DNA from 2 places in the Gottschalkia purinilytica genome. Region 2 is predicted to be linked to the other one. Evidence: riboswitches for the same ligand, from Rfam matches in the RefSeq annotation. Region 2 holds a riboswitch; the other holds the start of a gene.

Region 1 (4,967 bases), on a different contig from region 2:
GGCAATGAATTTTTTGAGCAACTTGTTAAATCTAGATGTCCAATGGGAAGAATGGGTAGACAAGGTGAACTTGATGGAGCACTTATATATCTTGCTTCTGACGCATCAAGCTATACTACTGGACAAACAATATTTGTAGATGGTGGTTGGACATCAGTGTAAATCAGTGTAAATCCAAATATTTAATATTTTAAGTTGTTAATACAATACATAAATCATGATAAAAAATATTATTAACATATATTTATAAAATAAAGGGCTATAAACAACATATAGCCCTTTATTTTTATTATTGAACAACTGCTAATGCATAATTAATATCTTCAAATGCAGAATAATAGTCAGTTCTTTCTTTGAAGTATCTATCTTGTATATCTTCAGGAGTTAGATGTTCGTAAATAAGAAGTCCTATTTTTTCTAATTCAGATTCAAGTTCTGAATATTCAAATCCTGTTTTCATAGGCTCTCCACTACTACGAGCAAGTTCTACCATATTACGAACACGATTAGTTGTATTAAGAGGATTGAATATGTTAGTATTAGGATAATCAAAGACTATGGAGCTGCCTTTAGGGGATATATTAACAATAGTTTTAAGTACGTTCAATATTTCATCTTTAGTTAAATAGTAAGTTACTCCAAGCCAACTAAAAAAACTTCGTTTGTGTTGACTATAAGATGATTTAAGAAGAGCTTTTTCAAAACTATCTTTTGAAAAGTCAACAGGTATAAAGTTAAGATTAGGGCTAATGTTCCAACCTAAGTTTTTTATTCGTTCAAGTTTAAGAGCCTGAGTAGAAGGATGATCGATCTCAAAAACTTTTATATGATTTAATAATTCGGGTTTTCTAAATGCAAAAGTATCTAAGCCAGAACCAAGGATAACATATTGCTCTACTCCTAACCTGATAGCATTTTCCAACATATCCTCAGTATATTTACTTCTAGCTAAGGTAGTAGGTGCAATCTGTGACTGTATTACCCATTTTAATGCTGATTCCTGGTCAGGATATAAGTGAGCCTGTTCTGGATTGAAAAAATTAATACCATTAGCCATATGTTTTGAGATACCACAGAATTCTTCTTCTGTAAGCATATGATGTGCAAGAAAATCATCAAATATTTTTGGACTGTCATACATTGAATGATATGCACGAGAAAATGCACACATTATTGCAGTTGTACTTGCTTTATTATTATCCATTTAAAATCCTCCTTTAAAATTAAATAAAAAGTTATTGACATTTGACATAAAATATGATATAATATATGTCTAAATACCGTTCGATAATTATATCACTATAGCAGATTAATTTCAATATAATTTTAATGTGATATATATGGAAATAAGTGCAAAAATTTGAATAATGAAATTTTCTTATTACAATAAATTTAAAATATCATTTCAGATGGCTTATAATAGTTATCTGAAATTTTTTATTTATACGGGAGATGATTAAATTGAGGATATGGCATCTTAATTTTGAACTTGAAAAATATGATATGATGAAAGTAACAAAAGAAGAAGATTGTTTAATACTTCTTGAATTTGATGGCACAAAGAAGAAAGATACTTGGGAACTGTTATCTGTAACTAGAATGGAAGAAGAAGAGTTTTTAAGTGATGCTCCAGGATTTATTCACCCTGCAATACCTATATTTAATTATAAGGCTCTAAATATATTAAAAGACTTAATAGATGATAGTATAGAAGCACTTGAATTAAGGTGTGAAGAAGGTGAGTTTCACGCTATAAATGTAATAAAAGTTTTAAACTGTATAGACTATGAAAAATCAGAATACAAGACATTTGAAGATAGTAAGAAGATAATGAGATTTGAAAAATATGTATTTAAAGAAGAATGTGTTAAGGGGAATAACATATTCAAAATAGTTGATGAACCAAAGAGCAAGGTATTCGTTTCTGATAAATTTAGAGAAAAAGTTCTAGAAAGTGGATTAACAGGGTTTAAATTTGATTTAGTATGGGATTCTGAAGAAGAATAATTATCTTGACGAATATCTTTATAGGTATTCGTCTTTTTTATAAGAAGTGTTATTAGTTATAATTAGGCAATCATATTTGAATTTATAATAAAAAATATAAAAAATATATTAGATAATATTATTATCAAAAATCCAATTAAAGCTGATAAAATGGTATATAAAAGAGTATCTATATGAATTAATAATAGTTTTATAAGACGAAGGAGAATATTCTATGAATGATGATCAGCTATGTGATGAGTTTGTTTTAGAATTACAAGAAAAAATTCCAGAGATCTCTGATTTTAATGACATAGGAAGATTAAGGACGTGTCATAAAGAGGTAGTACCAATATTATTAAAATACCTTGATAAGTTTGAGGGAAGTAACTATAAAGAAGGTATAGTAAGAGCATTAGGAGTGAAAGGATTTACAGAAGCAACTGAAACATTAATTAAAGAATTTAGTTCTAGTAATGATAGATATTATAAATGGGCAATTGGAGATTCTTTATTCATGATTCAAGATAAAAGATTTGAAGACGAGTATATAGAAATCGTTAAAAATAAAAAACATGGAAGTGCAAGACAAATGGTTGTAATTGGCATAGGCAGAATAAAAAGTGAAAAAGCTATACCTATACTAATAGATCTATTAGATGATGAAGAAGTAAATGGACATGTTATAATAGCTTTAGGATACTATAAAGATCCTAAACTAATTAAATATATTGAACCTTTTATAGATCATAAGGAAGCTTGGAAAAGAAATGAAGCAAAAAAAGCTTTGAAAAAGATGGGATACTTTAAACAACAGGAAGACGAAAGTAATTAATAATAAAAAATAGCACTAACTACAGAGGACTTTTTTATTATTAATCATAAGACTTGTCCTTGAAATAAACTCCGAATAATAATATAATTAAGTAACAAGTGAATACTGTTCTCGTTTTGGGTACCATGTAAGGGTTTAATAGGGAAAGTGGTGAGATGCCACTACAGCCCCCGCTACTGTATACGGAGACAAATCTTTAATAACCACTGGTGTACATTTTACACTGGGAAGGAAAGAGGAGGATGACACGTGAGTCAGGAGACCTGCCTAAAATGTGCGCTACACTTCGGAGGGAAGTAAATGGCTTAAGAGATGTAATATTTGTACAGTTATATTTAATCTAGTACATAAGTTAAAGGCAATTTTTTGAAACTACTAGGTTAAGATTATGAATATACTTATATAAATATAAACATAAAAAGACTCTTGCCGTTTGGCAAGAGTCTTTTCTGTTTTAAAGCATTTACTAGGAGGTGTTACTTTGGGAAAAAGAATAAACAAAATTTTATATAGTTTACTCGTATTAATCTTTATACCCAAATTTGCTTATGCTATGCATATAGCAGAAGGTTTTTTACCACCTGCATGGAGTTTATCATACTTCTTACTGTGTTTACCTTTTACATATCTAGGTATTAAAGATATTAGAAAAAAGGCTAACATAACTAAAGATATGAAACTTTTTATATCACTTGCAGGAGCATATTGTTTTATTCTTTCAGCATTAAAACTTCCCTCATTTACAGGTAGTAGCTCACATCCAACAGGTATAGGTTTTGGAGCTATAACACTAGGTCCTTTTGTAATGACAATCATAGGTCTTATCGTACTTTTATTTCAAGCTTTGTTTTTAGCACATGGTGGCTTGACTACATTAGGGGCAAATACATTTTCAATGGCAGTAGTAGGTCCTATTGTTTCATATTTGGTTTACAAGTGTTTTAAGAACAAGAAACTAGGAATATTCTTTGCTTCAGCACTTGGAAATCTTATAACTTACATGGTAACAGCTACGCAACTTGCTATTGCGATGCCTTCTAAAACAGGAGGTATATTAGGTGCATGGACTAAATTCATGTCAATATTTGCAGTAACTCAAATACCACTTGCAATAGCAGAAGGAATACTTACAGTCTTAATGTTTAATGTTATTGAAAAATATTCTAAGACTGAATTAGATGCTCTTAGGGGTGAGGTATTCTATGGAAAATAAGAGAACAAATATATTATTAATATTAGCTTTAGTTTTGGTAGTTGGAAGTTCACTTGTAATAGGTTCGAGAACAGGAGATTTAGAAGGTGCAGATGCTTTAGCAGAAGAACATATATTAGAATCAAACAAAGACTTTGAGCCTTGGTTTGAGCATATATGGGAACCACCTTCTGGAGAAATAGAAAGTGCATTATTTGCACTACAAGCTGCTATAGGTGGAATGGTGATAGGCTATTATATAGGTGTAAAGAAGAATGCTAAGAACGATAATAAATCTTTCGAAAGTCAATAAGCTATCAAAGGTACATCCTATAGAAAAGATTATATTATTTTTATTTCCAATTGTAATACTGGCATTTGTGAGGGATCTCACAATGCCAGTATTACTTAATATAGCTGTAATGATTGTTCTCAATATGATAATTGAAAGTCCAAAACATATATTAATAAAGTTTGTAAAAGGAATATTTATATTTTCTTTACTTACTTCCATAACTGTTGTATTTGACTATGGCATAAAGCACACAGTTATTTTAATATTAAAAAGCTTATCAGGAGTGTTATGTATATTTTCATTTGTGATAACGACTCCGATGGAAGATGTCTTTTACTTAACTTCAAATATAAAAGGGGTTAGAGAGATAAATGATATAGCTAAAAATATGATAAGATTTTTAATTTTAGTAGAAGACGAATATTTTATAATAACTAAAGCTATGGAATCTAGATTAGGGCTTAATTCTGTTGGTTATAAGATAAAAAATATTGGTAAGATATTAGGAATACTTTTTATAAATATACTAAACAGATGGAAAGAAATAAAAGATTCTATAGATAGTAGAGGATATAGCGGAAAAACTGTATATATGGAAAGAGATTATAAATTTTCAGGTAAAAGATTTCTTGGTATATGCTTATACAATATAATATTAG
Region 2 (4,967 bases):
ATTTAATTTGTAAGCTGCTTACATAATGTATTGGTTCAATTTATATGAAAGGTTCACTTTTTATTTATTTTTTATAGGTTATTGAATAATTAAATTTTTCTGAGTATAAGTTTCACTAATATAAATCAATTCCTATTTATTCAAGGAAACTTATTACACTTAGCCCCTTGTTCTTTATCGAGTAATTTTTCAATTAAATACAATAGTAAAGTCCACATTACATGTGACTTATATTTATTAAAACCATATTATCCTATACTCATTTTCGATCGAACTATATGACTTAGCTTTACGAAGGTTTATATCTGTAATTAAATTAATGGACATTTCATCACATAGCTTAAATAATTTCACACTATCATAAGAGTAAGACGAAGATGTTATGATTATATAATTGTTTAACTAGTTGTTCACAATTACTATCATATACATTAGCTGTTTTAAATTCTAAAGCTAAAGGCACTAAATCAGTAGAAGTAACTAAATGTAGCTTATATCCCTTATACCAGCATAAACGAATTGACTTTCCTGATTTAGCTTGTGAATCAAATCTAGAACTAATACTGTAATTTCGATTTCTTTTAGTCTAATACAGAAAGTTGAATGATCTGGAATATCAGAAAGGCCTATAATGTTAGCAGATAAAATATCATTTTTTAAAGACTATTCTAATTCTCTAAGACAGTATATTTTATTCATTATTTTGTATAGAAAGCATTGAATAATCTGCAAATCAGAGTACTTCTTAGGTATCCCGATTTGTGGGAACTTAATATTATTAGCAACTTTATCAAATATGTCTTGTAGTTTTTTACAAACAGCAAAAGGGATTATCTTTTATCATATTAAATGTTACAATCATTTTATGGTCATCCTTTCTAGGTGATTGTTTTGTGTGCGCTTAACATGATACTAGAAATTAGACGATTTTTTAGTGGTAGTTTTAGTTATTTAACAACCTATTTTATAATAAAAATCACTTCAATTCACATTAACCTACAATACAAATGATGAATTGAAGTGATTTTAAATAATATATCAAAATAATTCTATATTAAATGTTATATAATATTTTTATCTTTAAATATCTGCAAGTACAATTTCTCTATTAAGCTTTGTTTTTTTTACATCAATAATACGTTGATTTTCAGAACCTCTAAGCTTTAGCATCAGATTTTTCTTTTCAATTTCAAATTTTCCGTCTACAAGTACGTCTATATTATCAAGCAACTCTGTCCATCCATTTATTTCAGAAGAATTCCTCTCTATAAATTCGTAAGTATATCCAGTATATGTAACAATACTGTATCCCAATTTTTTTACTCGTTCTGCTAACTTTGCAAGAGGTTTTGCTTGTTCAAAAGGTTCTCCACCACTTAACGTTATACCATCTAACAGTGGATTTTCTTTTATCATCTTAATAATACTCTCAAAATCAACTAATTTTCCTCCCTTAAAAGAATGAGTATGTGGATTATGGCATCCTGTACAGTTATGTTTACAACCTTGTGTAAAAACTACAAGACGTATACCTGGCCCATCTACAATGGAATCTTGAACTATTCCTGCAACTCTCAACATGTTATCCATCTATATCACCTTACATTCAATAAATAAAATCTTCTATATCATTGATGCATGTTTTACTCTATCTCTTTCCTCAGATCTTTTAGCATCATTGAATCTCTCTAATGTTCCTACCAAATATCCTGTTATTCTTCTAATTCTTTCAAACTTTATATTGCCTTCTTCTCTACCACAGCCAGGACATTCATCTCCAATTATTCCAGAATAGCCACAAACAGGGTCTCTATCAACCGGATGATTTATAGAACCATATCCTATTCCTGTTTCTTTCATAGCTCTTATTATTTTTTCAAAAGCATCAATATTTTGTGAAGGATCACCATCAAGCTCTACATATGTTATGTGTCCTCCATTTGTAAGCTCATGATATGGTGCTTCCGTCTTTATCTTATTAAATGCAGTTGTATTATAGTAAACAGGTACATGGAAACTATTAGTGTAGTATTCTCTATTTGTAACTCCATCTATTTCCCCAAATATCTCTCTATCAATCTTTATAAATCTTCCAGCAGTACCTTCAGCGGGTGTAGCTATTAATGAAAAGTTCATCTTATAATTATTCGCAGCATCGTCCATGCGCTTTCTCATGTGCTCTATTATTCTAAGTCCAAGTTTTTGAGATTCATCTGATTCTCCGTGATGCTTTCCAGTTAAGGCTTTAAGACATTCTGCCAGTCCTATAAATCCAACAGTTAATGTACCATGCTTTAATACTTCTCTAATTTCATCTTCCCAGCTAAGCTTTTCAGAGTCAATCCAAACACCTTGCCCCATAAGGAATGGGAAGTTTTTAACCTTTTTTTCTGCTTGTATTTCAAATCTGTCTAATAACTGCTTTATTACAAGATCAATTTTTTCATCAAGCTCTTTAAAGAAATTTTCTAAGTTTCTATTACTCTTTAAGGCTATTCTTGGTAAATTTATTGTTGTAAAGCTCAAATTTCCTCTTCCATATACAACTTCTCTTGATGGATCATATACATTCGTCATTGCTCTCGTTCTACATCCCATATATGCTATTTCAGTTTCAGGGTGTCCTTCTTTATAGTATTTCAAGTTAAATGAAGCATCTATAAAAGAGAAGTTAGGGAACAGTCTTTTAGCACTAACCTTGCATGCAAGTTTAAATAAATCATAGTTAGTATCACCTGTATTATAGTTCACTCCTTCTTTCACTTTAAATATTTGTATAGGGAATATAGGAGTTTCACCATTTCCAAGACCTGCTTCCGTAGCTAAAAGAAGATTTCTAACTACCATTCTCCCTTCTAATGATGTATCTGTACCGTAATTAATAGAACTAAATGGTACTTGTGCACCTGCTCTACTATGCATCGTATTTAAATTATGAATAAAGGCCTCCATTGCCTGATATGTACTTTTATCAGTTTCAGTATATGCTTTATCTCTTGCAAATTTCTGAGCTTTTCTTATAACTTCTACATTATCAAAGTATTCTAATAAATGTTTCTCTTCAATTTTTACATATTCTTTCTCCATTTTTAAATTAGGCTCTACATTATATAGCTCTTTAATATCTTTAAAAGTTTTTTTTACTAACATCTCTGTATCAGTATTTTCTGTTAGTAACTCTATAGTATTAATAAGATTCTTAGTATAAAATTTTGCATAAGTTTTCGCAACACCAGGAGCTATACCATAGTCAAAGTTTGGAATACTCTGACCTCCGTGTTGGTCATTCTGATTTGATTGAATAGCTATACATGCAAGAGCTGAATAACTTTGAATATCATTTGGTTCTCTTAAATGACCATGACCTGTGCTGAAGCCTTTCTTAAATAACTTTTCAATATCAATCTGGCAACATGTAGTAGTAAGAGTGAGAAAATCAAGGTCATGTATATGTATATCTCCATCTTTATGGGCCTTTGAATATTCAGGTTTTAAAATAAACATATTATAAAACTGTTTTGCTCCTTCTGAACCATATTTGAGCATTGTACCCATAGCTGTATTACCATCTATATTTGCATTTTCACGTTTAAAATCATTATCCTCAGCTTCTTTGAAGGTCAAATCTTCATATATCTTCATAAGCTTAGTATTCATTTCTCTTAACCTTGTTCTTTCTGCTCTATATAATATATATGCCTTAGCAGTTTCAGCCCATCCATTATCTATGAGGACTTTCTCAACAATGTCTTGTATTTGTTCAACTGATGGAATAGTATCAGCAATCTCTTTTTCAGTGTATTCTACCATCTTTTCAGCCAGCCTGAAAGCAGCTTCATAATCTTTTACTCCTACAGAATTTGAAGCCCTAAATATAGCATTTGCGATTTTTTCAATATTAAAGGGTACTTCCCTTCCATCTCTTTTTTTAATCTTTGTAATCATTATAAAGAAATCCTCCTTAGGCTTTGTGATTAGTAATATTAGTATAAGTTCAAAATAAAACCTCCTGTTAAAATTCTCAGGAGGATGAATATATCCAAGTATATAACTTATAATATTCAATACCTTCCTATTCTCCGTAGGATTTAGGTATATAAAATATAGGCAGGTATTCTGACTCTGGCTCATGAATGTTTTACACCTTCCCGGAATACCAGTGGTAAAAGTAAAACATCTCCCCATTACAGCGGCGGGACCGTACAGGACTTGCACCTGATTCCCTTTTAAGTTGCATTTATAATGCAGCCACCTATATTTACACTATATGTTGTGTACTTAGTTTATCATATACTATATCTAGCGTCAACTAGTAATTCTTTTTCTATAGAATTATAATTTATTTATTTTTTAAGAGCCCATAAACATTAAATTTAAAATGAATTTGCATAAAATAGTCTCAAAAAATTAACTATATAATACATGACAAGATTCTATAATTTTCTTGTATTATATAGTTAATTTGCAAATTATTTTTTTATAATATTATCTCGCACTTCATATTTTATATCATTAAATATAAGTTGTACACATCCTATTGAGGGCAAAATGTTAAAGCTTTTTTCAATATAACTTTATAACTCCCAAATTCTATCTTTGATACATTATTTAAAATAAATCTACAATTAATAACATGATTATATATAAAATTAATATGGAATATCTAGCTTAGAGTTATTTTTTGATCTATTCTTATAATTAGCACAAATAGCTTATTTTCTTACGTTTAATGATAATATACCCATATACTAGCCTTCAAATCTTTTTATTTTAACAGACTGTGTGGAATTCTCCCATCCTCTCTAGGTGGGAGATGGCTAATACTAATTTAGTAAATACTGGATGTATTTGCTAAATTGTGATATTATAACTTCAAGAACAACTAAAAACTGAATATATAGAGTTGCTATAGGAAATGCTCTATAGCATAAAATATTCAAGCACTCGCCCAGTTAGTATAGCGAAAA

Evidence for each region. A riboswitch is a leader RNA that binds a small molecule or an ion and turns the genes downstream of it on or off. The one in region 2 is predicted to bind cobalamin.
Region 1: it holds a riboswitch for cobalamin, as region 2 does, so the genes downstream of both, CLPU_RS14075 (energy-coupling factor ABC transporter permease) here and CLPU_RS05260 (anaerobic ribonucleoside triphosphate reductase) in region 2, are expected to answer to the same signal.

What each region holds. Positions count from the first base shown of each region.
Region 1 is NZ_LGSS01000018.1:18,811-23,777, forward strand. Features, by position in the region: gene CLPU_RS14055 (SDR family NAD(P)-dependent oxidoreductase) at 1-162, shown strand, start outside; gene CLPU_RS14060 (class I SAM-dependent methyltransferase) at 290-1,204, opposite strand; gene CLPU_RS14065 (imm11 family protein) at 1,462-2,007, shown strand; gene CLPU_RS14070 (HEAT repeat domain-containing protein) at 2,222-2,821, shown strand; cobalamin riboswitch at 2,923-3,106, shown strand; gene CLPU_RS14075 (energy-coupling factor ABC transporter permease) at 3,303-4,034, shown strand; gene CLPU_RS14080 (energy-coupling factor ABC transporter substrate-binding protein) at 4,024-4,326, shown strand; gene CLPU_RS14085 (energy-coupling factor transporter transmembrane component T family protein) at 4,289-4,967, shown strand, end outside.
Region 2 is NZ_LGSS01000004.1:82,233-87,199, forward strand. Features, by position in the region: gene nrdG (anaerobic ribonucleoside-triphosphate reductase activating protein) at 1,081-1,590, opposite strand; gene CLPU_RS05260 (anaerobic ribonucleoside triphosphate reductase) at 1,624-3,945, opposite strand; cobalamin riboswitch at 4,090-4,271, opposite strand.